One region of the Angustibacter sp. Root456 genome, then DNA from elsewhere that is predicted to be linked to it. Evidence: predicted binding sites of a transcription regulator. Region 1 holds the regulator's gene; each other region holds the start of a gene.
The links. The regulator HrcA, encoded in region 1, represses chaperone genes, less so after heat shock. The targets are predictions, from matches to a motif close to GNTNGCACTCGGNNNNNCCGAGTGCNANC.
Positions count from the first base shown of each region.

Region 1 (7,473 bases):
GCGGCGACTGGTGGGGGTTCGGGCCGGGGGCGCACAGCCACGTCGGCGGCGTGCGCTGGTGGAACGTCAAGCACCCCAGCGCGTACGCCGCCCGGCTCGGCGCCGGGCACAGCCCGGCCCAGGCCCGCGAGGTGCTCACGCCCGAGCAGCAGCACGCCGAGCGGGTGCTGCTCGGGGTGCGCCTGCGCGAGGGCCTCGACACCGCCGTGCTCACCGACGCCGGACGGTCCGCCGTGCCGACGCTGGTGGCCGACGGGCTGGTCGAGGCCGACGCCGCGGCGTCCGGGCGCATCGTGCTCACCCTGCGCGGCAGGCTGCTGGCCGACGCAGTGGTGCGCGCGCTGCTCTGACGAGCCGCGTCCTCTGACCAGCCGGGTCGGTCAGCTCACCAGCGTCGGCGTGAGCGGGTACTGGTAGTCCTGGCCCCGGTTGGCGGCCAGGGCGGCGACGACCTGCAGCACGATCGCAGCGACCGCGACCACGACGGCGGCGAGCACGAAGGCGAACAGGCCGATCCCCAGGGTGAGCACCGCGAGCGGCACGGCGACCACGAACCCGAGCACGCTCACGATGAGCAGCATGATCTGGAAGTTCAGGGACGCCGCGGCGTGCCGGCGGACGAACGCCGAGCGGTCCTTGTACATCAGGTAGACCACGAGCGGCCCGACGACGGGCAGGCCGACGATCGAGCCGGCGAACGGCGCGAGGTGGGCGAGCATCGCCCAGGTGCGCTCGTCCGACGGCGACATCGGCGGCCGCGCTGCATAGGGCGGGTGGGGCGGGGGGTACGGCTGGCTCAACAGGCGCCCTTCGGTGGCGGTACCGGCGTGGTGACCGCGATCCGGCAGCCTTGGCGGCCGGATCGCGGTGACCATCCAGGTGGTGGGACTACTTGAGGAGGTGGGACTACTTGATGAGGCGCAGCGTCACCGGGTAGCGGTACCGCTCGCCGCGGTTGGCCGCGATGCCGGCCATGATCGCGAAGACGATGCTGATGACCCACACGGCGAGTAGCACCAGGAAGCCGATGAGGATGACGCTGAGCACGCCCCCCACGACGTAGCCGATGAGGATGGCGATCTGGAAGTTCAGCGCCTCCTTGCCCTGGTCGTCGACGTAGGCCGAGCGCTCCCGGAAGACCAGCCAGACCACCAGCGGGGCGAGGAAGCCTAGGACGATGCCGCCGAGGTGGGCGAGCATCGCCCACATGCGCTCGTCGCTGTCGCTCATGGGGGCGGCGGCGGTGGGCTGGCCGTACGCCGGCTGGCCCGGGTAGCCGCCCGGCGCGCCGGGGGCGGGCGGTGGCGGCGTCGGCGGCTGGCCGTAGGTCGGCGGCGCCGGCGGCGGCGTCGCGCCTGCGTCCGGCTCACCCTCACGCGAGGCGTTCGGGTCAGGCTGCTGGGTCACTGTTCCTCCCGGTGGTGGTCTCCCCTGTGCGCCCGACAGCGTAGGGGAGCAAGCACCTGCGGTCAGCCGTCTTCGGGATCTGCCGTCACGAAGTCGATCAGCTCCTCGACCCGGCCGAGCAGCGCCGGCTCGAGGTCGGCGTACGACCGCACGGTCGCGAGGATGCGCTTCCACCCCTGGGCGACGTCCACCTGGGTGGCGTGCGGCCAGCCGAGGTGGGCCAGCACGCCGCGCTTCCACTCGACGTCGCGGGGGATCGACGGCCACACGTCGAGCCCCAGCCGCTCCGGCCGCACCGACTGCCAGACGTCGACGAACGGGTGGCCGACGACGAGCAGGTGCGGTGCGAACCGGCGCTGCGCCACGGCCTCGGCCACCAGCCGCGACTCCTTCGAGCCGGGCACGAGGTGGTCGACCAGGACGCCGAGCCGGCGGCCCCGCTCGGGGGCGAAGTCGCGCACCGCCGCCGCGAGGTCGTCGACGCCGTCGAGCATCTCGACGACGACGCCCTCGACGCGCAGGTCGTCGCCCCAGACCTTCTCGACGAGCTCGGCGTCGTGGCGTCCCTCGACCCAGATGCGCGAGCCTCGAGCGAGCCGCGCCCGCGCGTTCTGCACGGCGGTGGAGCCGCTCGCGGTCCTGGTGGGCCGCTGCGCAGCGGCAGCAGCCGCCACCGGCCGGGTCAGCACCACCGGCCGCCCGTCGACGAGGAAGCCCGGGCCCAGGGGAAAGCCGCGCACGCGCCCGCGCCGGTCCTCCAGGTGCACGACGTGCACACCGCCCGCCTTCTCGGTGCGCACGACGGCCCCGCACCAGCCGGTCTCGACGTCCTCGACCACCAGACCGAGCTGCGCGGCGACCTCGGTGCTGCGCCCGCGCGCCGGCACCTTCCAGTCGCCCGCGAGCACGTCGTCGCCGTATCGATCCACGGCGGCGATGCTACGAGCCTGCCGCCCTACAGTGCCGCCATGACGCTGTCTCGGGCGTGGCACGGCGCTCTGGCGCTCGTCGCCACAGCGAACCTCCTGCTCCAGCTGGTGCTCACGGCGACGGCGAGCGACGACACTCTCGGCGTGCGTCTGGTGCGGCTGGTGAGCTTCTTCACCGTGCAGAGCAACGTGCTGGTCATCGTCGCGGCGGCGACCCTGGCCCTCGACCCGGTGCGCGATGGGCGGTGGTGGCGCGTGCTGCGCCTCGACGCGCTCGTGTGCATCACCGTCACCGGCGCGGTCTACCTGGTGGTGCTGCGCCCGCTCGTGGAGCACGACGGGTGGGCTTCGACGCTGACCGACTCGGTGTTCCACTACGTGGTGCCGGCGGCCACGCTGGTGGGCTGGCTGGCGTTCGGGCCCCGGCTGCGCATCGACGGGCGCGCCGTCGCGGCCTCGCTCGGCTTCCCTCTGCTCTGGCTCGCCTACACCCTGGCTCGCGGCGCCGTGGTGCACGAGTACCCGTACCCGTTCGTCGACGTCGATGAGCTGGGCTACGGCCAGGTGCTGCTCAACTGCGTCGGCGTGGCCGTCCTGTTCATCGCGCTCGCCCTGGGGGCGTGGGGCCTGGAGCGAGTGCTGCCGCGTCGGGCGGATGCGGCGTCCGCGGCGTCGGCGCCGTAGACTTGGCACTCAGAAGCAGGGAGTGCCAGCGCGGCGGAGGAGGTGCCGGATGAGCGACGAGCGTCGGCTCGCCGTCCTGCGGGCCATCGTCGAGGACTACGTGCAGACCCGTGAGCCCGTCGGCTCCAAGGCGCTCGTGGAGCGCCACCAGCTCGGCGTCTCGAGCGCCACGATCCGCAACGACATGGCGGCGCTGGAGGACGACGGCCTCATCGCCCAGCCGCACACCAGCGCCGGGCGCGTTCCCACCGACGCCGGGTACCGCCTCTTCGTCGACAAGCTCACCGAGGTCAAGCCGATGTCGGCGCCCGAGCGGCACGCGATCGCCGGGTTCCTGTCGGGGGCCGTCGACCTCGACGACGTCGTCGACCGCACCGTCCGGCTGCTGGCCTCGCTCACGCAGCAGGTCGCGGTGGTGCAGTACCCCTCGCTCACGCGCTCGACCGTGCGCCACATCGAGCTGGTGCCGCTGGGCGCCCAGCGCCTGCTGGTGGTGCTCATCGCGGGCACCGGCCGGGTCGAGCAGCGGGTCGTCGAGACGCCGACCGTCATCGACGACGCCGTGCTCGGCGAGATCCGCGCCCGGATCAACGCCGAGTCGGCCGGCCGGCTGCTCACCGAGGCTGCGACCCGGTTGCGCTCGCTCCCTGACAAGCTGTCGCCCGACGACCGCGAGCTCGCCCGCTCGGTGGTGGGCGTGCTGCAGGACGCGCTGGTCGAGGAGCGCGAGGAGCGCGTGGTGATGTCGGGCGCGGCCAACCTCACCCGCTTCGGTCAGGACTTCCCGGGCAGCATCGGCCCGGTGCTCGACGCCCTCGAGGAGCACGTCGTGCTGCTGCGGCTGTTCGGCGAGCTGTCGGGCGACCCCAGCGCGGTTGCCGTGCGCATCGGCCACGAGATCGACCACGAGGCGCTGCGCACCACCTCCGTCGTCACCAGCGGCTACGGCACCGGGCGCGACGTCGTCGCCGGGCTGGGCGTGCTCGGCCCGACGCGCATGGACTACCCCACGACCATGGCCACCGTGCGCGCGGTCGCGCGCTACGTCTCCCGGGTGCTCGACGGGTAGGCCGCACCCCGCGCACCCCGCACCACCGCCCGCCGTCGCGCCCGGCGCGACACCCACCGACCGCGTGAAGAGAAGGACCCTTGAGCGACCACTACGAGACCTTGGGCGTGGCCCGTGACGCTACGCCTGAGGAGATCAAGAAGGCCTACCGCCGCCTGGCCCGCCAGCTGCACCCCGACGTCAACTCCGGGCCCGAGGCCGAGGAGGAGTTCAAGAACGTCAGCGCCGCCTACGACGTGCTGAGCGACCCGGCCAAGCGGGCGGCGTACGACCGCGGCGGTGACCCCTTCGGCGCCGGGGCGGCCGGCTTCGGCCAGGGTTTCTCGTTCACCGACATCATGGACGCCTTCTTCGGCGGCGGCGCGACGGGCGAGCGCGGCCCGCGTTCGCGCCAGCGCCGCGGGCAGGACGCGCTGATTCGCGTGCAGGTCGACCTGCGGGACGCCGTGTTCGGCACCGAGAAGGAGATCTCGGTCGACACCGCCGTCGGCTGCCCGACGTGTCACGGCGACGGCGCGCAGCCCGGCACCGGCACCCGCACCTGCGACGTCTGCGGGGGTCGCGGCCAGGTGCAGCACGTGCAGCGCTCCTTCATGGGCAACGTGATGACCTCGCGCCCCTGCACCACCTGCCAGGGCTTCGGCACCGTGATCTCCAACCCCTGCATCCAGTGCTCCGGCGAGGGCCGGGTGCGCTCGCGGCGCAGCCTCACGATCCGCATCCCCGCGGGTGTCGACACCGGCACGCGCATCCAGCTCGCGGGCGAGGGCGAGGTCGGCGCGGGCAACGGCCCGGCCGGTGACCTGTACGTCGAGATCGCGGTGGCGAACCACGCGACCTTCGTGCGGCGCGGCGACGACCTGCACGCCACCGTGGCGCTGCCCATGACGGCGGCGGCCCTCGGCACGAGCATCACCCTGGAGACCCTCGACGGCGAGCAGACGCTCGACATCGAGCCCGGCACCCAGTCGGGGCAGGTGACGACCCTGCGCGGCTTCGGCGTCACGCACCTGCGCGGAGGTGGCCGCGGCGACCTCGTCGTCCACGTCGAGGTCAACACGCCCAGGAACCTCGACGACGAGCAGCGGGCGCTCCTGCAGCAGCTGGCGGTGCTGCGCGGCGAGGAGCGGCCCGAGGGGCGGCTGGCCACGCACGGCAGCGGCTTGTTCGGCCGGTTGCGGGACGCCCTCAGCGGGAAGTGACGGCGTGACGGCGCCGCTGTTCCTCGTCGACGAGGGCGCGCTCGACGGCATCGGTGCGGGTGCGACGTACGTGCTCGACGGCGCGGAGGGCCGCCATGCGGCCACGGTGCGCCGGATCGGTGTGGGGGAGCGGGTCGACCTCGCCGACGGCGGCGGCGCCGTCGCGCGCTGCACCGTGACGGCGGCCGAGCCCGCGCGGCTGGTGCTGCGGGTCGACGAGCGCGATGTCGAGCCCGAGCCCGAGCCTCGCTTCGTGCTCGTGCAGGCGCTGGCCAAGGGCGATCGCGACGACCTCGCGGTCGAGGGGGCCACCGAGCTCGGCGTCGACGAGGTGGTGCCGTGGCAGGCCCAGCGCAGCGTCGTGATCTGGCGCGGCGAGCGCGGTGAGAAGGCGCGCCGCAGGTGGCAAGGCACGGTGCGCGCCGCGGCCAAGCAGGCACGCCGCGCCCGCGTGCCGCAGGTCGGCGCGCTCGCCCACGCGGACGACCTCGTGCGGCGCGTGCAGCAGGCGGCGCTCGCGGTCGTGCTGCACGAGGACGCGCAGACGCCGCTCGCGGGCGTCGAGCTGCCGGCCGCCGGTGAGGTGCTGCTCGTGGTCGGCCCCGAGGGCGGGGTGAGCCCGCAGGAGCTGGCGCGGCTCGAGGAAGCCGGCGCCGTGGCGTGCCGGCTCGGGCCTCACGTGCTGCGCTCGTCGACCGCCGGGCCGGCGGCGCTCGCCGTCCTCAGCGCCGCCGCTCGCTGGGGCTGAGCCCTCCGCCGCTCAGCGGACGGCGTTCAGCAGTCGCCAGGTCTTGGGCCCCACCATGCCGAGGCCCTGCAGGCCGTGGCTGCGCTGGAACGCGCGGACGACGGCGAACGTGTCGTCCCCGAAGTCGCCGTCGACGTCGAGCGCCCGCCCGCCCAGCACCGCGTGGTGGTTCTCGGCGGCGAAGTTCAGCCGGGCCTGGATCCACTTCACGTGGCTGTGCTTCGGGCTGTTGCGGGCCACCGGCGACCCTGGGAACGGCCGGTCGAGGACGCCGATCGCGGTAGCGCCCACCTGCGTGACCACCGCGCCGACGAGCCCCGGCGCGAAGCCGAGGCCGCGGGCCACGACCGGCCAGCCGATGGTCGCGAACAGCCGGTGCGGCACCGGCTCGCGGCCCAGCGCGGCGCAGATGATGCCCGAGACGTAGCCGGAGCAGTCACCCCCGTGCCGGGACGTCGGCACGCTGGCCCAGACGTACGGCTGACCGACGCAGGCGTCGGCGTAGCCCTTGGCGCGCAGGGCCTGAGCGTCCGAGATCTGCAGGTGGAACCGGTGGCGGAACAGCGGGTGCGCCGCACCTCGCGCCACCGATCCGCGGATGCAGCCCACCGAGCCCTTCGACTCGTAGTTGACTCCGCCCAGCGTGCAGGCGGTGTGCCCGATGCCGGTGCGGCTCTCCGCCGGCAGCATCACGCCCACGAGCAGCAGCTTCGGCATCTCAGTTGCCCTCGGCATCGAGGGCTGGCGTCGCGGGATCGGCTTGGCTCGCCCTGATCGCCGCGACCTCCGCGTCGCTGAGGTCGGGGTCGTCCGGCGGGTCGTCACCGACGTCGACGTCTTCGCCGTCGAACAGCTCGCTGGGGCCGGTCTCGGTGTCCTTCATGGCGATCACCTCAGACCCATGGTGGCGTCGCGACGCCGGGCTGTCTGCGTTACGGCCCAACGATCTCAGCCGACGTCGCGACACTTCGGACGAACCGCTCAGCGGACGACGAAGGTGCGAGTGTCCTCTCGGTCGGGCCCGCTGCCCGAGGCCGGTGCCTCGTACGCCCGGAAGGTGTAGGTGCCCGGGGCCAGCGACCCGAGGGCCACCTGCCAGGTGCCCCGCTGCGGGCAGCCGCTGCTGGCGGTGGTGTGACCGGTCGACACCGTGACGTCGCCTCGCGTCAGCTCCCACGAGAGGGCGGCCTCGAAGACGCACGCCGATCCGTGCACGGTCACCGGTGAGCCGACGGCCTGACCCTCGTCGGGGACCTCGACCCAGACCGAGCCGAGGACCTCGTAGCTCGGGGTCGTCCGGTGCACGACGCCTCCCACCGGCTCGTGCCCGAAGAGCGTGCCGGGTGCGCCGTCGATGAGCACCCGGACACCGAGGTGGGCGTCCTGCGTGACGGCGCTCGCCGTCCACACCAGCTGCTGCACGGCGAGCCGCGC
Region 1 covers NZ_LMER01000003.1:80,390-87,862, forward strand. Annotated here, with positions in the region: gene hemW (radical SAM family heme chaperone HemW) at 1-350, shown strand, start outside; gene ASD06_RS04240 (DUF4870 domain-containing protein) at 381-800, opposite strand; gene ASD06_RS04245 (DUF4870 domain-containing protein) at 907-1,407, opposite strand; gene ASD06_RS04250 (DUF3097 domain-containing protein) at 1,470-2,345, opposite strand; gene ASD06_RS04255 (Pr6Pr family membrane protein) at 2,376-3,020, shown strand; gene hrcA (heat-inducible transcriptional repressor HrcA) at 3,070-4,089, shown strand; gene dnaJ (molecular chaperone DnaJ) at 4,170-5,291, shown strand; gene ASD06_RS04270 (16S rRNA (uracil(1498)-N(3))-methyltransferase) at 5,296-6,039, shown strand; gene ASD06_RS04275 (peptidoglycan-binding protein) at 6,052-6,756, opposite strand; gene ASD06_RS18745 (hypothetical protein) at 6,758-6,922, opposite strand; gene ASD06_RS04280 (Gmad2 immunoglobulin-like domain-containing protein) at 7,021-7,473, opposite strand, start outside.

Region 2 (7,473 bases), on a different contig from region 1:
CCTAGATACACGCCGTGGGTGGAGGCGGGGGACCCAACGTACGTGACCGCTTCGGTGGTCTTGGGGTGAAGCCAGCGCGACTGGCCGGGTACTCACGAACCCGAACCCGACAGCTCACCTCGAAGGCGCTCACCGTGAGAGGTCACCCATGTCTTCGTACTCCCCTCGTCACCGCGCCCCCGCGGCTGCGAACCGCTCCGCGCGTCTCGTCGCCGGCGTCACCACGGCCGGCGCCGTCGTCGCCGCACCCCTCGCCCTCGCCAGCCCGGCCCACGCGGCCAGCGGCTCCACGTGGGACCGCCTCGCCCAGTGCGAGAGCAGCGGGAACTGGGCCATCAACACCGGCAACGGCTACTACGGCGGCCTGCAGTTCTCCTCCAGCACCTGGCGCGCGTTCGGTGGCGGCGCCTACGCCTCCACCGCCAACCACGCGTCGCGCGCGGAGCAGATCGTCATCGCCGAGCGCGTGCTCGACGCCCAGGGCTGGGGTGCGTGGCCGTCGTGCTCGCGCAAGCTCGGCCTGAGCCGCGCCGACGCCGCCGGCGCGCCGCGCGTGAGCCGCTCGACCAGCCGCACCGCGATCAAGCACACGGTGAAGAAGACGGTGAAGAAGAAGGCCGCCGCCAAGGTCACGCACCGCACGCGCACCCACCGCGCCGCCAAGAAGGTCGCGACGACCCGAGCGGTGCGCGGCCAGTACCTCGTGCGCTCGGGCGACACGCTGAGCAAGATCGCCGCTCAGCAGCACGTGCGCGGCGGCTGGCGCGCGCTGTACCTGAAGAACAAGCGCCTCGTGGGCTCCAACCCCGACCGCATCTTCGTGGGCCAGCACCTGGCGCTGCCCCGCTGATTCGGGCTGACCTGGGCTGACCTGGGCTGACCTGGGCTGACCTGGGCTGACCTGGGCTGACCTGGGCTGACCTTCGCGCGGGCGGCAGCGGAATCTCGCAGCCGCCCGCGCGCTGCTTACACTCACGCACGTGCACCGATTCGACTCCGACGTCGAGGCCCTGAGCCAGGCCGTCCTCGACTACACGCTCAAGCGCTCGCGGATGCACCCGGTGCCGCTCGACGGGCCCCGCTCGGCCGCCGAGCTCGACGAGGCCGCGGGCCGCACCATCACCGCCGGTGGCCTCGGGGGCCAGACGGCCCTCGAGCTGTTCACCGAGGTGCTCGCCCCCGCCTGCATCTCCACCGACCACCCGCGCTACCTGTCGTTCATCCCGTGCGCGCCCACCGAGGCCAGCACGCTGTTCGACCTCGTGGTGGGCGCGTCGTCCATCTACGGCGGCTCGTGGCTCGAGGGTGCCGGTGCCGTGCACGCCGAGAACGCCGCCCTGCGGTGGATCAGCGACCTCGTGGGGCTGCCCGAGGGGGCGGGGGGAGTCTTCGTGCCGGGCGGCACCATCGGCAACCTCTCGGCGCTCGTCGCGGCGCGGCACGCGGCCAAGGTGAGCCGTGCGGGCGACCCGCCCGCCCGCTGGAAGGTGGCCGGCACCACGCAGGCGCACTCGTCGATCAAGAGCGCGTGCGACGTCATGGACGTCGACTTCGTCGGCGTGCCGGTCGACGAGCACGGGCGGCTCACCGGTGAGAACCTGCGCCGCACGCTGGAGACCGTCGGCGCCGACGGGCTGTTCGCCGTCGTGGCCACGGCCGGCACCACGAACTTCGGCATCGTCGACGCCCTCGACTCCGTCGCGGACGTCTGCGCCGAGCTGGGCGCGTGGTTCCACGTCGACGGTGCGTACGGCGGCGCCGGGCTGGCCGCACCGAGCATCCGCCACCGCTACGCCGGCATCGAGCGCTGTGACTCGTTCATCGTCGACCCGCACAAGTGGCTGTTCGCGCCCTTCGACTGCTGCGCGCTCATCTACCGCGACCCTCAGCAGGGCCGCGCCGCGCACACCCAGAAGGCCGGCTACCTCGACGTGCTCACCGACGCGGCCGAGTTCAACCCCTCGGACTACTCGGTGGGGCTCACCCGCCGGGCCCGCGGGCTGCCGTTCTGGTTCAGCCTCGCCACGCACGGCACCGACGCCTACACCGAGGCCATCGAGCGCACCCTCGAGGTCACGCGGTTCGCCGCCGCCGAGATCGAGCGGCGCGACTACCTGGAGCTGCTGCGCGAGCCCGACACCTCCGTCGTGGTGTTCCGGCGCGTGGGCTGGACGCCGCAGCAGTACCAGCTGTGGTCCGACCGCCTGCTCATCGCCAACCTCGCGTTCGTCGTCCCCACCTCGCACGAAGGGGAGACCGTCACGCGCTTCGCCATCGTCAACCCCAACACCACCGAGGGTGACATCTCGACCATCCTCGACACGATGGCATGACACGCGATCGACTGAGGGTGCGGCGAATGACAACGCTGTGGTTTACGCTCTACCGTGGAACGCACGCCGAGCAGGAGGGTCAGCATGGACGCCGCAACGACCGACCGCACCGCCGACACGGTGGCCAGCGGGCTGTCCGAGCGCGACCGCGAGGTCCTGTCCTTCGAGCGGCAGTGGTGGAAGTACGCGGGCGCGAAGGAGCAGGCGATCCGCGAGCTGTTCGACATGTCCGCCACCCGCTACTACCAGGTGCTCAACGCCCTCATCGACCGGCAGGACGCCCTGGAGTTCGACCCGATGCTGGTCAAGCGCCTGCGTCGCATGCGCGCCTCGCGCCAGCGGGCGCGTTCGGCGCGCCGACTCGGCCTGCAGGTCTGACCCTGCCCGGCTGCGCCGGCTGCCGGGGGTGCGCGGCATGAGCACCGGCTTCCCCGAGCGCCGCGGCGCGCACCGCCCGGCGAGCCAGGGCCCGACGTCGGCCATCCCGTGGCTCGTCGCCGCCGTGGCGATCCTGCTCATCGTGGGGTTCGCGAGCGGCTGGTTCACCGGCTCGGACGCGCCGGCGTCCAGCACCGTCAAGGCCGGCTCCTCGCCGTCGACCGCCAAGACCGCCAAGGGGTCGACCACGAAGACGGCGGCGCCCGCCCCGACCACCCCGGCGCCCACTGCCGACCGCACCCTGCCCGTCACCGTCCTGAACTCCACGTCGACCAGCGGCCTGGCGAGCAAGGGGGCAGCCCGGCTGAAGACGGCCGGCTGGGCCATCCGCAGCACCGGCAACTACCGCGGGGGCGTGAGCGGCACCACGGTCTTCTACGGCAGCGCGTCCCTGCGCGCCACGGCCCAGGCCGTGGCGGCCGATCTGGGACTCGGCACGGTCACCGAGTCGGCCGACTTCGGGTCGAACCGGGTGACGGTGGTGCTGGACGGCGACTTCCGGCCCTAGCGCCCGTCGGGCTCGGGTGCGAGGTAGCCGCCGGCCACGAGACCGGCCCGCCGCTCGAACACGTTCCCCAGGGCGGTGTCACGCACCGTGGCCAGCGACCAGAGCGTGGCCAGCCCGTAGGCCAGCGGGAAGCCGGCGACGCCCAGCAGCCAGGCCCACTGCACGCTGTGCCGCGCCTCGTGAGCGAGCAGCTGGGGCCGGGTCGCCAGCGCGGCGTCGTCCAGGCGCAGCAGGATCACGTCGCCGATCGTCAGGGCCGGGGCGCGCGGCGCCGGGAAGCGCGAGCGATACCCCGCGGCCACGATCGTGCCGTGTGGTCCGGGGTGCAGCCGCGCGTGGCCCAGCCGCGCGAGGAGCAGCCCCAAGGGGGTCGCCAGGGTGAGCACGTTGACCACCTGGCGCACCCGGTCGCGTCCGCGAAGCCCCGCACCCATGCCGTGATCATGCACGTCAGCGCACCCTGTGCCCAACCATTTGCACTCAAGGGGGCCGAGTGCTAATCATTGACCTAGCACTCTGCAACCCCGAGTGCTACAGACGTCGACCGCCTGGTGAGGGCGCCGGCCGGTGCGTGACCAGAGCGCTCCGGCCCCGCTCGTCCGTCGCGGGCACCACGCGGTCACCACCACCCGATCACGGGAGGAACCCGAGAGCATGGCCAAGATCATCGCCTTCGACGAGGAGGCCCGCCGCGGGCTCGAGCGGGGCATGAACACCCTCGCCGACGCCGTGCGCGTCACGCTCGGTCCCAAGGGCCGCAACGTCGTCCTGGAGAAGAAGTGGGGCGCCCCCACGATCACCAACGACGGTGTGAGCATCGCCAAGGAGATCGAGCTCGACGACCCCTACGAGAAGATCGGCGCCGAGCTGGTCAAGGAGGTCGCCAAGAAGACCGACGACGTCGCCGGTGACGGCACCACCACCGCCACCGTGCTGGCCCAGGCGATGGTCCGCGAGGGCCTGCGCAACGTGGCCGCCGGCGCCAACCCGATGGCCCTCAAGCGGGGCATCGAGCAGGCCGTCGAGGCCGTCTCGGAGCAGCTGCTCGCCTCGGCCCGTGAGGTCGAGACCAAGGAGCAGATCGCCCAGACCGCCGGCATCTCCGCCGGCGACGCCTCCATCGGCGAGCTCATCGCCGAGGCCATGGACAAGGTCGGCAAGGAAGGCGTCATCACCGTCGAGGAGTCCAACACCTTCGGGCTCGAGCTCGAGCTCACCGAGGGCATGCGCTTCGACAAGGGCTACATCTCGGCGTACTTCGTCACCGACACCGAGCGCATGGAGACCGAGCTCGAGGACCCCTACATCCTCATCGCCAACTCCAAGATCTCGACGGTCAAGGACCTCCTGCCGCTGCTGGAGAAGGTCATGCAGTCGGGCAAGCCGCTGGTGATCATCGCCGAGGACGTCGAGGGCGAGGCCCTGTCGACGCTCATCGTCAACAAGATCCGTGGCACCTTCAAGTCCGTCGCCGTCAAGGCGCCGGGCTTCGGTGACCGCCGCAAGGCCATGCTGCAGGACATCGCGATCCTCACCGGTGGCCAGGTCATCAGCGAGGAGGTCGGCCTCAAGCTCGAGACCACCGACCTCGACCTGCTGGGCCGCGCGCGCAAGGTCGTCATCACCAAGGACGAGACCACCATCGTCGAGGGTGCTGGTGACGCCGAGCAGATCGCCGGCCGGGTGAACCAGATCCGCGCCGAGATCGAGAAGTCGGACTCCGACTACGACCGCGAGAAGCTCCAGGAGCGCCTCGCCAAGCTCGCCGGCGGCGTCGCCGTCATCAAGGCGGGCGCGGCCACCGAGGTCGAGCTCAAGGAGCGCAAGCACCGCATCGAGGACGCCGTGCGCAACGCCAAGGCGGCCGTCGAGGAGGGCATCGTCGCCGGCGGTGGCGTCGCCCTCATCCAGGCGGGCAAGACCGCGTTCGACAAGCTCGAGCTCGAGGGTGATGAGGCCACCGGCGCGAACATCGTGCGCGTCGCGGTCGAGGCCCCGCTGAAGCAGATCGCCATCAACGCCGGCCTCGAGGGCGGCGTCGTGGCGGAGAAGGTGCGCGGCCTGGAGTCCGGCCACGGCCTGAACGCCGCCACCGGCGAGTACGTCGACATGCTGAAGGCCGGCATCAACGACCCGGTGAAGGTCACGCGGTCGGCGCTGCAGAACGCCGCATCGATCGCCGCGCTGTTCCTCACCACCGAGGCCGTCATCGCCGACAAGCCGGAGAAGACCCCGGCGGCGCCGGGTGGCGACGGCGGCATGGGCGGCATGGACTTCTGATCCCAGAAGCCGACGCAGCACCGCGCGGGGCGGTCCTCCTACGGGAGGGCCGCCCCGTTCGCGTGCCGGGGTGCGAGCGCCTCAGTCGCGCAGCGACCCGGCGCTACGGCGCAGCAGCCGCCGGTGCCACTGGTCGAGCTCGCGCCGCAGGCGGCGCCCGACGAACGCGCCGAGGCTGACGCCGGCGGCCAGGCCGATGCCCGTCGCAGCGGCCCCGAAGAGCGAGCTCAGGCCGGGTCCGAGCGCCTGCGTCGGGCCCTGCTCGACGAGCTGGAACAGCCCCCGGTAGACCGCGAGACCGGGCAGCAGCGGCACGATCCCGGCCGTCGTGATGACCAGGCTGGGCACCTGCCAGCGCTCGGCCACCACCTGAGCCACCAGGCCGATGACGGCCGCCGCGAACGCCGACGACCCCGCCGGGCCGACCCCCGCCGTCGTCGCGGTGACGAAGGCCGCCCACCCCAGGCCGCCGGCTCCGGCCGCCACGACCACACCGCGGCCGCGGGTGTAGCCGGACACGGCGAACAGGGCCGAGACCCCGACGGCGGCCAGCACCTGCACCACGGGGTCGCTCGCGAGCGACTGGCTGGCGACCACGCGCAGAGGCACCCCCACGTGCTGGGCCATCGACAGCACCGTGACGATGCCGGCGACGATGCCCAGGGTCAGCACGAGCACCTCCAGGCCGCGCGCGCCGGCGGTGACGTAGAAGCCGTCGAGGGCGTCCTGGGCGGCGCCGACCACCGACAGGCCGGCCAGCAGCACGACGATGCCGGTGGCGACGACCAGCGACGGCGAGACCTGGCTGTCGCGCAGGGCGCCGCGCGGAACCAAAGACAGCAGCCCGACGGCCACGAGGGTCGGCATCGCCCCGCCGACCGCCTGGGTGAAGAACGCGGGCAAGCCCACCCGCTCGAGTGCCCGCTGCACGCGGTCGATCGCGGCGGTCGTAGCGGCCGCGATGCTCATGAGCAGCGGCCCGCCGCCCAGCAGCGCGGCGACCGCGGCGCCCATCCCGGCGAGCGCGACGGTCACGAGCCACCGCTGGTAGGGGTGCGGCGCGCGCACGGTCTCCTCCAGCCGCACCCGGGCCTGCTGGACGTCGAGGTCGCCGGCGGCGGCGTCGCGCACGATCGCCTGCAGGTGCTGCAGGCGGTTGTAGTCGGCCGCACGGACCTTCACCACGCGCAGCACGGTCATCGGCTCGTCGACCTCGCCGCGGTGGTACGACACGGTGATCGAGGTGTACGTGACGTCGACGTGGCACGACGACAGGCCGAAGCCCTCGACGAGGCGCAGCACCGACGCCGTGACGTCCAGCGCCGGCGCGCCGGTCGACAGCAGCGCCTCACCGGTGCGCAGTGCCAGGTCGATCACGGCGCGGGCGGTCGTGTCGTCGACGCCGTCGGCTCCGGCGGCCGGCGCGAGGGGACGCATCGGTGGGGACGACGACCGCACGGCGCGCGAGGCTCGGCGGCGCAGGGTCTCGCGGGCGGAGCGGGGCGTGGACGGCACGGACTCACTCTCCCAGGCGCGCGGCGCTCTCACCGACCCCGGCAGGGGCCAAGATTTCTTTCGGCGCCGTCCACAGGGGGCGTCCGAGACGTCGTCCACACCTGTCCACGCCTGGGTCGCGTCACCGTCCACAGACGGCACCACTCGAGTCCACAGCTGGTCCACAGGGACGTCCACAGGTGGGCACCGAGCCGGCGCCCACCGCAGGCGAAGAAGTTCGCCAAACCCCTTGCGCCGCAGCGATCGCAGGGGATAGAACTTGCTCACACCGCAGCGGACGGCGGGGCCGGAAGGGCCGGGGAGACCCGGGCCGGACGGCGCCGACAAGGCTGAGGTGGACGGTCAGGAGACCGGCGTTCCGTACCTGGGCGGCTTGCCGCTCGGGGAGCACCGTTGACG
Region 2 covers NZ_LMER01000013.1:32,605-40,077, reverse strand. Annotated here, with positions in the region: cyclic di-AMP (ydaO/yuaA leader) riboswitch at 1-144, shown strand; gene ASD06_RS19820 (transglycosylase family protein) at 149-850, shown strand; gene ASD06_RS05085 (pyridoxal-dependent decarboxylase) at 981-2,333, shown strand; gene ASD06_RS05080 (DUF3263 domain-containing protein) at 2,418-2,711, shown strand; gene ASD06_RS05075 (LytR C-terminal domain-containing protein) at 2,749-3,279, shown strand; gene ASD06_RS05070 (hypothetical protein) at 3,276-3,713, opposite strand; gene groL (chaperonin GroEL) at 3,934-5,559, shown strand; gene ASD06_RS05060 (threonine/serine exporter ThrE family protein) at 5,641-7,074, opposite strand.
Region 2: the regulator HrcA is predicted to act here: its motif matches at 3,752-3,780, upstream of groL (chaperonin GroEL).

Region 3 (7,473 bases), on a different contig from region 1:
ACGGGCCGGTGCTCACGCTCGAGGAGGTCGACGGCCGAGGCGTGCTCGCCCCCGACTCCGAGGCCGTCGACAGCACCCAGGCCGAGGTCGACCGCGTCGTCGAGCTGGTGCTCGAGCACGCGCGCACGCGACCGGACGAGTCGCTCGGCGTCATCGCGCTCGGCCTGCGGCACGCTCACCGCGTCGACGACGCGCTGCGGCTGGCGCTCGCCGCCGAGCCCGCCCTGGCCGACTTCTTCGCCGACGACCGACCGGAACGGTTCTTCGTCAAGAACCTCGAGCGCGTGCAGGGCGACGAGCGCGACGCGATCATCCTCACCATCGGCTACGGGCGCACACCGCACGGCCGCGTGCTGCACCGCTTCGGCCCGCTCAACCAGGCCGGTGGCGAGCGCCGGCTCAACGTGGCCGTCACGCGCGCGCGGTCGCGGATGAGCGTGGTGTCGTCGTTCGGCGCGGCCGACCTCGACCCCGCCCGGCTGACGGCGGAAGGCGCCCGGCTGCTGCGCGCCTACCTGGCCTACGCGGCCTCGGGCGGCCAGGTGCTCGATGAGGCACCCACCGAGCGCACCCACGACGCCGGGCGCGTCGAGGTCGCGGACGACGCCCTGCTCGCCGACCTCGCGGCTCGCCTGCGCGCGCAGGACCTGCGCGTCGAGCCCGCGTACGGCGCGTCGTGGGCCACCATCGACCTGGCCGTCGGGCCGGCCGACGGGCCACTGGTCGTCGCCGTCGAGGCCGACGGTCCGGCGTACGCGAGGGTCGCGAACTCCCGCGAACGCGACCGCCTGCGCCCCGAGCAGCTCGAGCGACTGGGGTGGCGCCACCTTCGGGTGTGGTCGACCGACGTCTTCCGCGACCCCGCCCGCGAGGTCGCGCGCATCCGGGCCGCCGTGGAGCGGGCCGTGGCCGACCGGCGCACCGGGCGGGCCGCCGTCGATCTCGCCGCCCCGCAGGTGCGGTGGGACCTCGACAGCCACGACGCGCAGCTGGTGGGAGCGTTGGGGTCGGCGTCCGTGGGCGGCTCCGGGCGGGCGGGGGCGCGTCCGCGCGTTCCCGCCGGCCGCCCGATCGACGAGTACAGCGAGGCCGAGCTCGACGCGGTCGTGGCGTGGATCTGCTCCGACACCCTGCTGCGCACGCACGACGACGTGGCGGCCCTCACCCGCCAGCACCTCGGCCTCGCCCGACGCGGCAGCCGGATCGACGCCGCCATCGACGCCGCCATCGAGCGAGTGCAGGGAGCGGGAGCATGAGCGAGCGCCCGGCCGAGCAGCCGACCGGTGCCGAGCCCGGCGAGGGGCTCGAGCAGACGAAGGACGACACCGACGTCGGCTGGGGCGAGACGCCCGACGCCGAGGCCGCCCGCGACGAGCACGAGCGCTGGCTGCTGGAGCAGCGACCGCCCCACTGGGACTGACACCGCTGGGACTGACCCCGCTGGGACTGACGCCGCTGGGACGGACGCCGCTCCAGCCGCCGCGTCACAGGGTGCTGGGCGGGGTGCCGGTGCTGCTCGGCGGGGTGGCGCCGCCCTGGCGGGCCAGCAGGTCACGGATCTCGGTGAGCAGCAGGACGTCCTCGGCCGGGGCCTCGGGCTCGGGCTCGACGCCGGCCTTGCGGCGTGCTGCCAGCCTGTTCATCGGGACGACGAAGACGAAGTAGACGACGGCAGCCGTGATCAGGAAGACGATGATCGCGTTGATGAGCAACGAGACGTCGATGAACGTCGACTTCTCGAGCTTGCCGCCGCGAAGGGAGAAGCCCCAGCCCTGGCTCGTCGCCCCGGGGAAGGCCGCGATGATCGGCTGGATCACTGCCTTGCCGAAGGCCGCGATCACGGCCGCGAAGGCCGTGCCGATGACGACCGCGATCGCCAGGTCGACGACGTTGCCGCGGGTGATGAAGTCCTTGAAGCCCTTGAGCATGGCTGCGTCCGATCTGCTGGAGAGCTGAGCCGTACGGCCCCGACGCGCCGAACGTACCGCGCTCGAGCGCTCTCGGGCAGGAAGCGACGCAAGCTAGCGGAGCACCACCGACAGCGGTCCGGCCGCGGCCGACTGGGCCAGCGCCGCCGCCGTCGAGTCGTCGACCGCCAGCAGCACCAGGCCGCCGGACGACGCGTCGTCGGTGGCGAGCAGGTGGCCGGCGCCCGCTGCGTCGGGACGCGCCAGGACGGTGGCACCCCGGGCCACGGTGCGGGCCGACCTGGCTCCCTCGATCGCCACCAGGACGTCGACTCGGCTCCCAGGGTGCAGCAGGGCGGCCGCGGCGGCATCGGCCACGCGCACCGGCGCGGCCACGGCGCCGGGCGGCTGGCCGACCAGCAGACCACCACCGACCAGGCGGCTGGCGGCCAGCACCTCCCGGGCAGCGAGGGGAGCGGACACGACCCGGCCGACGACGTCATCGACTCGGGTCATCGCGGTCGCGGGCAGGTCGGCGCGGGGCCTCGGGGCGAGGCGGAGGTCGGCGCGTTGCAGCGCGGCTCCGGCCGGAACCTCCCGCGCGGCGACGACGACCGTGCGGCCGGGTTCGGGCTCGGGGGCCAGCACCTGCAACGCGCTCGCCGTCGCCGCGGCGGCCGCTCCGGCCGCCAGCCACCGGCGCAGCGCGGGCCGCCGCCGCGGCAGCGGTACCCATCCCCGCTCAGGATGCTGGCCGGTCAGTCGCTCACGCAGGCGTCGCAGGGTTCTCGTCACGGCAGCTCGAACGGCAGCCGCTGGCCGTCGAGCGCGTGCTGGCAGGCGCAGGTGTCGTCGTCCGGCAGCTGCCCGACGACCCCGGCGATCAACCCCTTGAGCCGCTCGACGTTGCGGCCGAACACCTCGAGCACCTCGTGGTGGGTCACGCCCTCACCCTCCTCGACGCCCGCGTCGAGGTCGGTCACGAGCGCCACCGAGGTGAAGCACATCGCCAGCTCGCGGGCGATCGACGCCTCGGGCATGCCGGTCATGCCCACGACCGTGCCCCCGGTGGCGGCGTGCCACTGCGACTCGGCGCGGCTGGAGAAGCGCGGGCCGTTGATCACCACCAGGGTGCCGCCGTCGACCACCTCCTCGCCCTCGCGCGCCGCGGTCGACAGCACGGCGGACCGGCCACGCGGGCAGTACGGGTCGGCCATCGAGACGTGCACCACCGGGCCCTCGCCGTCGTACACGGTGTGGGCTCGACCCCACGTGCGGTCGAGCACCTGATCAGGCAGCACGACCGTGCCCGGCCCGTAGTCGGCGCGCAACGACCCCACCGCGCACGGCGCGAGCACCTGCCGCACCCCCACCGCCCGCAGCGCCCACAGGTTGGCCCGGTAGTTCACGCGGTGCGGCTGGTAGCGGTGGTCGCGCCCGTGCCGGGGCACGAACGCCACCGGCCGGCCGCGCACCTCACCCACCGTGAGGGCGTCGCTCGGCGCACCGAACGGGGTGTCGACCCGCACCTCGCGGGCGTCGTCGAGGAAGGAGTAGAAGCCTGAACCGCCGATGACCCCGACGGGCGCGGTGCCGGACGCGTGATCGCTCATGCACCCAGCCTAGGGCGACGGCGACCCGCGACCCGGCGGCTCAGCGGCCGCCTGTGGACAACCGGCTCAGGCGGCCGACGTCGAGCCCGACGACCCGCTCGAGGAGCTGGCCGACGAGCCGCTGGAGGAGCTCGACGACCCGGACGACGAGCCGGACGACGAGCTCGCCGAGTCGCTCTTGGCCTTGCCGTCGCCCGACCCGCCCGCGGGCAGCGACGACGAGGTGGACGACGAGCGCGAGTCGGTGCGGTAGAAGCCCGACCCCTTGAAGACGACGCCGACCGAGCCGAACACCTTGCGCAGCCGGCCACCGCACTGCGGGCACACCGTGAGGGCGTCGTCGCTGAAGGCCTGCACGACCTCGAAAGCGTGGTCGCACTGGGTGCAGGCGTAGTCGTACGTCGGCATGAAGGCCCTCCGCAGGTCCGGGACCGGCTTGGCACTCCGGTCGTCCGAGTGCCAAGTGTACGACCCCGTCAAGTGCTGCGTCGACGCGACGGGCGCCGCCGTCAGGCGTAGTCCGCGAACAGTCGTCGCTCGGCGCCGTCGACCGTGACGAACCCGCCGTACGGCAGGATCCACTGCGGCCGGGTGTGGCCGAACGGCGGCCCCGCGACGACCACGGCGTCGCCGTTGTACGCGTTCACGATCTCCACCGCGGTGTCACGCTGCTCGGCGCGCCGGGCCCGCCGCTCGTCGTCCGACGGTCTCGTCGTGAAGTCGGACGTCGGGGGCCGCGCGACGACGACGGCGTCGACCGCCGACAGCAGGCCGCGCTCGCCGAGCGAACGCAGGATCCAGCCGAACTCGCGGGCGGGGATGAGCTCCTCCGACGTCTCGAGCAGCAGCACGCCGCCGTCGAGCACCGAGGGGTCGGTCGGGAACCGCCCCGCCGTGAGCAGCCACTGCAGCACCTCGATGCAGCCGCCCCAGGTGCGTCCGGTGACCGACCGCTCGGGACCGGCCCAGGCCCAGGGCTCGGTGGGCCCGCGCTCGCCGAACTCGCTCAGCGCTCGCGGGTCGTTCCAGTCGAGCCCGATGTCCTCGGACTCGCCCGGCTCGGTGACCTCCAGGCGCTCACCCGTCAGCAGGGCCGCGCGCAGCGACTGCTCGTGCACCGGATCGACGTGCGGGCCGGGGCCGAGCTGCACCTGGGTCGAGCCGCCGTAGAAGCCGGCCACGCCCTGGGTCCACAGCCAGCTCAGCAGGTTGGTGTTGTCGCTGTAGCCCAGGAAGGGCTTGGGGTCGTGGGCGACCAGCGAGGCATCGAGGTGCGGGACGACGGTGATCTGGTCGTCCCCACCGATGGTCGCGACGACCGCGCGGATGTCGGGGTCGCCGAACGCCGCGTTCAGGTCGTCGGCCCGATCGCGGGCCGTGGCCCCGAGCCGGCGGGTCGTCGGGTACTCGACCGGCACGAGGCCGGTGATCTCCTGCAGCCGCTCGAGCGCCTGCTCGTGCACCGCCGGAGCCACGGCCGGAGCAGCGAACGACGGCGACAGCACCGCCACCTTGTCGCCGGGGCTGGCCTTGCGAGGTGACACCAGTTCCATGGGTCGACCTTAGGCATCGCGGGCGTCCCGTGCTCGCGGCGTTTCGGAATGGCCGGACCCGTCCCGCTGTTGAGTCGCCGTGACCACGCAGCAGCCCACGGGCTACGAGCTCTTCCGCCTCGCCGAGCAGTACCTCGCCGACGGCCACCCGCGCCACGCCATCTCGACGCTGGAGCGCCTGGACGCCGTCGACCTCGCCGCGCCTGCTGCCCAGCGCCTGCTCGCCCTCGCCTACTACCGGTTCGCCGCCCTCGAGCGCGCCCGCGAGGTGGCCGAGCGGCTGGTGGCCGCCGACCCGTCGGACGCCGAGAGCGCCCACCTGCTCGGACGCACGCTCACCCGGCTCGGCCGACACGACGAGGCGCGCCGCTGGCTGCGGCTGGCCGCCGCGCTCGACCCGCGCGAGGAGCACGTCGCCCGCGCCGACGACGCCGTCCGGCTTTCCGCCTGACCTCTCCGCCTGACCTCGCCGCCCCCTCCTGCCCTCACTCCCGCCTAGGGTGCGGTCGCTCTGGCAGAGTGCGGCCATGGACGCTGACGTCGTCGTCGTCGGAGCCGGCCTCGCCGGCCTGGTCGCCACCGCCGAGCTGGTGGATGCCGGACGCCGCGTGGTGCTGGTCGACCAGGAGTCCGAGGCCAACCTCGGCGGCCAGGCGTTCTGGTCGTTCGGCGGCCTGTTCCTCGTCGACAGCCCCGAGCAGCGCCGGATGGGCGTCAAGGACTCCTTCGACCTCGCCTGGCAGGACTGGCTCGGCACCGCCGGCTTCGACCGCGAGCGCGAGGACCACTGGCCCCGCCGCTGGGCCCGCGCGTACGTCGAGTGGGCCGCGGGCGAGAAGCGCACCTGGCTGCGCGAGCAGGGGGTGCGGTTCTTCCCGGTGGTCGGCTGGGCCGAGCGCGGGGGCTACCTGGCCGACGGCCCGGGCAACTCAGTCCCGCGCTTCCACATCACCTGGGGCACGGGGCCGGGCGTCGTCGCGCCGTTCGAGCGGCGCGTCCGCGACGGCGTCGCCCGCGGGCTCGTGCGCCTCGCCCCGCGCCACCGCGTCGACGAGCTGGTGGTGACCGACGGCGCCGTGACGGGCGTCCGGGGGGCCGTGCTCGAGCCGAACGACCTGGCTCGGGGCGTGGCGTCGTCGCGCGTGGAGGTGGGGGCGTTCGAGCTGTCGGCGCAGGCCGTCGTGGTGACCAGCGGCGGCATCGGCGGCAACCACGACCTCGTGCGCGCGAGCTGGCCCGAGCGGCTCGGCGCCCCGCCGCGCGAGCTGCTCACCGGCGTCCCGGCGCACGTCGACGGCCGGATGATCGCCATCACCGAGGCCTCGGGCGCCTCGGTGGTCAACCGCGACCGCATGTGGCACTACACCGAGGGCATCGAGAACTACGACCCGATCTGGCCGGGGCACGGCATCCGCATCCTGCCGGGGCCGTCGTCGCTGTGGGTCGACGCGCTCGGCCGGCGGCTGCCCGCGCCGTACTTCCCCGGCTTCGACACCCTCGGCACGCTCGAGCACATCCTGCGCACCGGCCACGACCACACGTGGTTCGTGCTGACGCAGAAGATCATCGAGAAGGAGTTCGCGCTGTCGGGGTCGGAGCAGAACCCCGACCTCACCGGCAAAGACGTCCGGCAGGTGCTGTCGCGCGTGAAGCCGGGGGCGCCGGCGCCGGTCGAGGCCTTCAAGCGGCGGGGCGTCGACTTCGTCGTCCGCGAGACCCTGCGCGAGCTCGTCGACGGCATGAACGCGCTGGTGGGCGAGGCCTTGATCGACCACGACGAGCTGGAGGCCCAGGTCACGGCGCGCGACCGCGAGATCGAGAACCCCTTCGGCAAGGACGCCCAGGTCACCGCGATCCACGGCGCCCGGCGCTACCGCGGTGACAAGCTGATCCGGACGGCGACGCCGCACCGGCTGCTCGACCCCTCGACCGGCCCGCTCATCGCCGTCCGGCTGCGGGTGCTGACCCGCAAGACCCTCGGCGGCCTCGAGACCGACCTGCAGGGACGCGTGCTGCGTCCGGACGGCGAGCCGCTCCCGGGTCTGTACGCGGCCGGCGAGGTGGCCGGCTTCGGCGGCGGGGGCATGCACGGGTACCGCTCGCTCGAGGGCACGTTCCTCGGTGGCTGCCTGTTCAGCGGACGTGCGGCCGGTCGCGCCGCGGCGGCCGCCACGGCCTGAGGCTGAGCCAGGGGCCGGGACGCGATCTCGTCAGGATGCGGACGGCGCCTGCGGGCCCGGCTGGGCGTTGAACCCCTTGGCGATCAACCAGAACGCCAGCACCATCTCCTGCAGCGCGATGGGGGCGTTCAGCGCGGTGCTGGAGGTGGTGAAGCCGAAGTCCTGGGTGAACCCGGCGCTGAGGGTGGCCACGAGCGACAACCCGACCCCGACGAGGCCC
Region 3 covers NZ_LMER01000019.1:194,950-202,422, forward strand. Annotated here, with positions in the region: gene ASD06_RS14295 (AAA domain-containing protein) at 1-1,256, shown strand, start outside; gene ASD06_RS18960 (hypothetical protein) at 1,253-1,420, shown strand; gene mscL (large conductance mechanosensitive channel protein MscL) at 1,485-1,928, opposite strand; gene cpaB (Flp pilus assembly protein CpaB) at 2,022-2,702, opposite strand; gene ASD06_RS14310 (S-methyl-5'-thioadenosine phosphorylase) at 2,699-3,520, opposite strand; gene ASD06_RS14315 (FmdB family zinc ribbon protein) at 3,587-3,928, opposite strand; gene ASD06_RS14320 (S66 peptidase family protein) at 4,030-5,073, opposite strand; gene ASD06_RS14325 (tetratricopeptide repeat protein) at 5,153-5,524, shown strand; gene ASD06_RS14330 (FAD-binding dehydrogenase) at 5,601-7,253, shown strand; gene ASD06_RS14335 (DUF4386 domain-containing protein) at 7,284-7,473, opposite strand, start outside.
Region 3: the regulator HrcA is predicted to act here: its motif matches at 3,956-3,984, upstream of ASD06_RS14315 (FmdB family zinc ribbon protein).

Region 4 (7,473 bases), on a different contig from region 1:
CGGTGGCCGCGCTGTGCGGCATGCTCGCGCAGGTGCCGATGGGTCACCTCGGCGACGTGCGTGGCCCGCGCGAGGTGCTGAGCGCCCTGACCGCGGCGAGCGGCGTCACCGCGCTCGGCCTGCTGGTCACCCACAACCTGCTGGTGCTCTGCCTCGTCCTGGGCGTGCAGGCCGTGTTCGACCGCGGCGCGGGCGCCGTGCGCAACGGCTTCATCGCCCGGATCGCCGAGGGCGGCCGCGGCGTGGAGTTCAAGGCCTACCTGCGGGCCGTCACCAACGTCGGCATCTCGTTCGGCGCGCTGCTCGGCGGCCTCGCCCTCGCGATCGACCAGACCTGGGCCTACCTGGGCGTCTTCGCGCTCGACGCCGTGACCTTCCTCGCCACCTCGGTGGCCGTGCGCCGCCTGCCGCACCTCGAGCCCGCTCCAGCCCGCGCGCAGGGGGCCCCGCGCCTGCAGGTGCTGCGCGACGTCCCCTTCGTGGTCGTGTCGTTGCTGACGGGGATCTTCGCGATCCACTTCCTCGTGATGGAGCTGGCGATCCCGCTGTGGATCGCCGGCCACACCAGCGCGCCGAACTCACTCGTCGCCGTCGTCCTGCTCGTCAACACCGTCTCGGTCGCCCTGCTGCAGGTGCGGCTGTCGCGCGGCGCGACGTCGGTGCCGACGTCCGCGCGGGCGCTCGCCTTCGCGGGGGCGTGGATCCTCGTGGGCTTCACCCTCATCGCCTTCGCCGACGGCCAGGCGGTCTGGGTCTCGGTGCTGCTCGTGCTCGCCGGGGCCGGCGTCCACGTGGTCGGCGAGATGGTGGGTTCGGGCGGCCAGTGGGGCCTGCAGATGGGGCTCGCACCGCGCGACCGGCAGGGCCAGTACCAGGGCTTCGCCGGCATGAGCTTCTCGCTGTCGAACATCGTCGGGCCGCCGCTGATCGCGCTGCTGTGCATCAACTGGGGGACGCCGGGGTGGATCGTGCTCGGCGCCGTGATCCTCGCCGCGGGTCTGCTGAGCGTCCCGGTGTCGGCGTGGGCGCTGCGCACCCGGGAGCGCTACGGCGTCCTGTCGTACACCGGCTAGGGCAGGGGGCGCAGGAAGAGCACGTGCGGCCGCCCGGCCACGCGAGTGAGCGCGATGGTCGCTTCACCGGCGCCGTGCAGGCGCAGCTGGCGGCGCAGCTGGGCGGGGTCGATGGCGCTCCCGCGCTTCTTGATGGTCAGCGTGCCGACGCCGCGGTCGCGCAGCGCCGCCCGCAGCGCCTTGAGGTGGAACGGCATGACGTCCTCGACCGCGTACGAGTGCACGAGCGGTGACGCGGCCGGCTGGTCGGTGGTGAGGTAGGCGATCGTGGGGTCGATGAGCCGCGCGCCGAGCTGTGCGGCGACCTCGCCCACCAGCCCGGCGCGGATCACGGCGCCGTCGGGCTCGTGCAGGTAGGTCCCGACGGCGCCGGACGCCGGGCGGCCGGCCTCGGGGTCACCGAGCACCTCGTGGGTCGCGCCGGCGCCGTCGAGCACCAGCGCGCTGCGCGCGACGCCCTCGCGGGCGAGCGGCCCGCACCACAGCGCGCACTCGACGACGTCGCCGCCCACCGACACCCACTGCGCCTCGGCGCCGTCGGGCAGCAGACGGTGCGCGATGCCCGGCGCGAGCTTGGCCCCGGTGGCGGGAAAGTACTGGGCCACCTCGAGCACGAACGAGTACGGCGGTGAGAAGGCTTCGGGGTCGAAGGTGCGCTTCGAGCGCCCACCCGGCCCAGGTGCCGCCGTCCGGCGGGCCGGGTCGAGCCACACGCCGTCACCCGGCTCGAGCATCGCCGGCAGGTCGAGGGTCGTGACGTCGTGGCAGCGCACCTCGACGTCGGCCCAGTGCCGCAGGTTGACCGTGGCGAAGGCCGCGGTGAGCTCGTCGGCGTCGATCGCGAGCACCGGCAGCCCGAGGGCGGCGAAGGCCATGGCGTCCGAGCCGAGGCCGCAGCCGAGGTCGGCCACCCGGCGCACCCCGGCGCCCACGAACCGTCTCGCGTGGTGCGCGGCGACCGCGAGCCGCGTCGCCTGCTCGAGCCCGTCGGGCGTCAGCAGCATGGCGTCGGCGAACGGCCCGAGCTTGTCGTGGCCCTTGGCGCGCAGCCGCGACTGGGTCAGCGCCGCGGCGACCAGGCCGGGGTCGTGGCCCTCGCTGCGCAGCCGCTCGCCGAGCGCGATCGCGGACTGCTCGTCGTACGGCGGCAAGGACTCCAGCAGCGCCCAGCCCTCAGGCGTGAGCAGCGAGCGCATCGCGGTGAGGTCAGTCATGCAGCAGGACGACCCCGGCTACTTGGTGTCGACGACGACGATCAGGTCGCCCTCGTTGACGACGTCACCCTCGGCGACGCCGACCTCCGCGATGGTGCCGGCCCACTCGGTCTCGACCGGGATCTCCATCTTCATCGACTCCAGCAGCACCACCATGTCACCGGCCGCCACCTCGTCACCTGGTGCGACGAGCACGTTGATGACGTTGGCCACGAGCTCGGCCTCGACGCGCTGCCTCATCGACCCTCCGGGATCTGCTCGGCCGCGATCTGGCACTCAGGTTGACCGAGTGCTAACGCGCGGCATAGATTCTTCTTGGCACTCTCCCCGTGAGTGTGCCAGATCGTGAGCCCCGCTCCGACCCCCGCGACGGCGGTGCGACGGCCCACACCGCCAATCGTTCATCCGCGACATTCCCGAAGGGGGAGGTCAGCAAGTGTCGGTCAGCATCAAGCCGCTCGAGGACCGCATCGTGGTCAAGGCTCTCGAGGCCGAGCAGACGACGGCCTCCGGGCTGGTTATCCCGGACACCGCGAAGGAGAAGCCCCAGGAGGGCGAGGTCCTCGCCATCGGCCCGGGCCGCATCGACGACAACGGCCAGCGCGTGCCGCTCGACGTCAAGGTCGGCGACAAGGTCATCTACAGCAAGTACGGCGGCACCGAGGTCAAGTACGCCGGCGAGGAGTTCCTCATCCTCTCGGCGCGCGACGTCCTCGCGGTCGTCGAGAAGTAACCCCGCGGGCCTCGAGCCCGCTCAGCAACCGCCCCGGCGGCCCGGATCGCCGGTGCCCCCGGGGCGGTTGCTCTTCACCCCCCTGCGAAAGGCACCAGACTTCACATGGCCAAGACCCTGGAGTTCGACGACTCCGCCCGCAAGTCGCTCGAGCGCGGTGTCGACGCGCTCGCCAACGCCGTCAAGGTGACCCTCGGCCCGAAGGGCCGCAACGTCGTCATCAGCAAGGCGTGGGGCGCCCCGACGATCACCAACGACGGCGTCACCATCGCCCGTGAGGTGGAGCTCGAGGACCCCTACGAGAACCTCGGCGCGCAGCTCGCCAAGGAGGTCGCCACCAAGACCAACGACGTCGCCGGTGACGGCACGACGACCGCGACGGTGCTCGCCCAGGCGATGGTGCACGAGGGCCTGCGCAACGTCGCGGCGGGTGCGGCCCCGGCCGAGCTCAAGCGCGGCATGGACGCGGCCGTCGAGGCGGTCAGCGAGGCGCTGCTCAAGGCGGCGCGCGACGTCGACGGCAAGGACGACATCGCCCACGTCGCCACCATCTCGGCGCAGGACCGCGGCATCGGCGAGCTCATCGCCGAGGCCTTCGACAAGGTCGGCAAGGACGGCGTCATCACCGTCGAGGAGTCCTCGACCACCGCGATGGAGCTCGACTTCACCGAGGGCATGCAGTTCGACAAGGGCTACCTGTCGCCGTACTTCGTCACCGACGCCGAGCGCATGGAGGCCGTGCTCGAGGACGCCTACGTCCTCATCCACCAGGCCAAGATCTCCTCGGTGCAGGACCTCCTGCCGCTGCTCGAGAAGGTCGTCCAGACCGGCAAGCCGCTGTTCGTCGTGGCCGAGGACGTCGAGGGCGAGGCGCTGTCGACGATCGTCGTCAACAAGATCCGCGGCACGTTCAACGCCGTGGCCGTCAAGGCTCCCGGCTTCGGCGACCGCCGCAAGGCCATGCTCGGCGACATCGCCGTGCTCACCGGCGGCGAGGTCATCAGCGAGGAGCTCGGCCTCAAGCTCGACCAGGTCGGCCTCGAGCAGCTCGGCCGCGCCCGCCGCGTCGTGGTCACCAAGGACGACACCACGATCGTCGAGGGTGCCGGCGACGCCGACCAGGTGCAGGGCCGGATCAACCAGATCCGCGCCGAGATCGAGCGCACCGACAGCGACTGGGACCGCGAGAAGCTCCAGGAGCGCCTCGCCAAGCTCTCGGGCGGCGTGTGCGTCATCAAGGTCGGCGCCCACACCGAGGTCGAGCTCAAGGAGAAGAAGCACCGCATCGAGGACGCCGTCTCCGCGACGCGCGCCGCGATCGAGGAGGGCATCGTCAGCGGCGGTGGCTCCGCGCTGATCCAGGCCTCCACCGTGCTGGACGGCGGGCTGGACCGATCCGGCGACCAGGCCACCGGCGTCGCCATCGTCCGCAAGGCCACGGCCGAGCCGCTGCGCTGGATCGCCGAGAACGCCGGCCTCGAGGGCTACGTCGTCGTCGAGAAGGTGCGCGAGCTCCCCGCGGGCCACGGCCTGAACGCCGCCACCGGCGTGTACGGCGACCTGCTGGCCGAGGGCGTCATCGACCCGGTCAAGGTCACCCGCTCGGCGCTGCGCAACGCCGCGTCGATCGCCTCCATGGTGCTCACCACCGACACCCTGGTGGTCGAGAAGAAGGAGGAGGCCCCCGAGGCCGCCGGCGGCCACGGCCACGGCCACGGCCACGGGCACTGACCGCCCCGGCACACGACAGCGGCCCGGCACCCCTCGAGGGGTGCCGGGCCGCTGTGCTGCGTCTGCTGCTGCGTTTGCTGCTGCGTCTGCGGTTGCGTCTGCTGCTGCGTCGGCGGGGCTGGTCCGGAGCCGGCTGGCAGTGCGGCTAGACCGCCACCTCGGCCGAGGCCAGGCGGCGCGCCGTCTTGTGCTGGGCGTAGTACGCCTCGCGCTCGTCCTCGGTCATGCCACCCCACACGCCGTAGGGCTCACGTACCTTCAGGGCGTGCTGTCGGCACTGCTCCATCACCGGGCAGGTCGCGCACACGGCCTTGGCCGCTTCGTCGCGACGACGGCGGGCCGGGCCGCGCTCACCCTCGGGGTGGAAGAAGACAGCCGGGTCGACCCGACGGCACGCGCCGTCGTACTGCCACTCCCACAGGTCGGCGATGGGGCCAGGGAGCCGGGAGATCTCTGCCATGTCGTTCCTCCGTCGAAAGCGGATTATCGCCAGCCGCAGACCGCCCACTGCTCGAGCGGTGAAACGAATGCTGAAGCGCTTGTTGAACCACCTGTGAAGCGGTTCATGGATGAACTTAGTACCGCGCCAGCCTTGATTCAAGTCCCTTGATCATGAAAGTTGCCGGACCCCTCGGCCGCGAGCACGAATCGAGTCAGGAATTGGTCGAGTTGGCGCGATCGGGTAGCGCTGGGAGGCCCCGTGCGCACACAATGACCACGTGAGCGATGGCGTGCGTGATGGGCGTGAGTGAGCAGCAGCGAGCCGAGGTGCCCGCGTCGGCGGCGGACGGCCCGACCCTGACCGTGGCGGCTGTCGCGCGCCGGCTCGGCGTCGCACCGGCCACCCTGCGCACGTGGGCCCGCCGCTACGGGCTCGGTCCGTCGAGCCACACCGCCGGCTCGCACCGTCGCTACACGGCCGCTGACCTCGCGCGCCTCGTGGTCATGCGCCGGCTCACCCACGAGGGCCTGTCGCCCGCGCAGGCGGCGCAGTACGCCCTGTCGAACGAGAGCGCGGCCGCCGAGGTCGACGACAACCTGCTCGACCTGCTGGGCGACACCCCCGCCCGCGCCGGTGGCGGACGCGTCGTCCCCCTGCCCGAGGCCTCACCCGCCGTCCGCGGCCTCGCTCGCGCCTCCATGACCCTGGACGCCCACGGCATCAGCGAGGTGCTGCGGCGCCAGGTGCGCACGCAGGGCGTGATCCGCACCTGGGAGGCGCTCGCGTCCCCCGTGCTGATCGGCCTCGGTGAGCGGTTCGCCACCACCGGCGACGGCATCGAGGTCGAGCACATCTTCAGCGAGTGCCTCATGGGCGTCCTGCGGGCCACCACCGAGAGCCTGGAGCGCCCCCGCAACACCGCGCAGGTGCTCCTGGCCTGCGTGGGTGAGGAGCAGCACAGCCTTCCGCTGCACGCGCTCGCCGCCGCCCTCGCCGAGCGCGGCGTGCTCGCCCGCCAGCTCGGCCACCGCGTACCGTCGTCCGCCCTGCTGTCGGCCGTGCGGCGCAGCGGGCCGGCCGTCGTCGTCCTCTACGCCTCGATGCCGGTGGTCGACCAGGACCTGCTCGGCGAGGTCGACCGCGTGCGGCCCAAGCCGCGCGTGCTCGTCGGAGGGCCCGGGTGGGGCCGCAACGTCCCGGCCACGGTGACCCGGGTGGAGTCGCTCAGCGACACGGTCGAAGAGGTCATCGCCTCCATCCTGTGACCGCGCCCCTGCCCCGAGCCAGCTGCTAAGGCCCGGGCGCCTGCGTGCCGATGGACACCTCGAGCGCGGCGGACGTCGCCGCCGATCGGGTGAACCCGGCTGGTACCAGGGAAGGACGTGGGGATGGCGACCGTGCTGGTCTGCGACGACTCACCGCTCGCGCGGGAGACGCTGCGCCGCTGCGTGGCCACCATCCCCGGCGTGACGCGCGTGCTGGCCGCCGCGAGCGGCGAGGAGGTCATCGCCCGCTGGCCCGTCGAGCGACCCTCCCTCGTGCTCATGGACGTACGCATGCCCGGGATCGGCGGCACCGAGGCCACCCGCCGGCTGATCGCGCTGCACCCCGAGGCCAACGTGCTCATGACCACCGTGGCCGAGGACCTCGACGGCGTCGCCCGGGCGATCACCTCCGGCGCCCGCGGGTACGTCATGAAGGACGCCTCCCGCGAGGAGCTCGCCGCGACCATCGTGCAGTCGCTGTCGGACGTCGCAGGGCGACGTCGCGCCGACGTGGCCGTGGCGCTGCCCGGTGGCGGCGTGCAGCCCGTGCTGACCGAGCGCGAGCTGCAGGTGCTCACCGGCATGAGCCGCGGCCGCTCCAACGCCGAGATCGGCAAGGAGCTGTACCTGTCGGAGGACACCGTCAAGACCCACGCCCGCCGGCTGTTCCGCAAGATGGGCGCGGCCGACCGCGCCCAGGCGGTGGCGGTCGGCTTCCGCTGGGGCCTGGTCCACTGACGGCGGTATCGTCGGCGCGGTCAGGAGCCCGGCGGCTCACGGACGCTCGGGGTGGTGCATGGACGAGGCGCACGAGGTAACACCGGTGGCGCGAGCCGCGATAGCACCGGTGGAGTCCGAAGTCGACCTGAGGGTGCTGGCCGCTCGCGCGGTCGCGGGGGATGCGCGAGCCACCGAGCAGCTCCTGGTCGACGTGCGCCGCCTGGTGCACCGGTACGCGAGGTCACGCCTCGGTCGGTACCGGGGGGCTGAGGACGCCGCCGACGACGCGGCGCAG
Region 4 covers NZ_LMER01000015.1:81,102-88,574, reverse strand. Annotated here, with positions in the region: gene ASD06_RS08055 (MFS transporter) at 1-1,073, shown strand, start outside; gene ASD06_RS08050 (hypothetical protein) at 1,070-2,287, opposite strand; gene ASD06_RS08045 (biotin/lipoyl-binding carrier protein) at 2,306-2,527, opposite strand; gene groES (co-chaperone GroES) at 2,724-3,020, shown strand; gene groL (chaperonin GroEL) at 3,126-4,751, shown strand; gene ASD06_RS08030 (WhiB family transcriptional regulator) at 4,897-5,211, opposite strand; gene ASD06_RS08025 (MerR family transcriptional regulator) at 5,496-6,458, shown strand; gene ASD06_RS08020 (response regulator transcription factor) at 6,582-7,196, shown strand; gene shbA (RNA polymerase sigma factor ShbA) at 7,255-7,473, shown strand, end outside.
Region 4: the regulator HrcA is predicted to act here: its motif matches at 2,556-2,584, upstream of groES (co-chaperone GroES).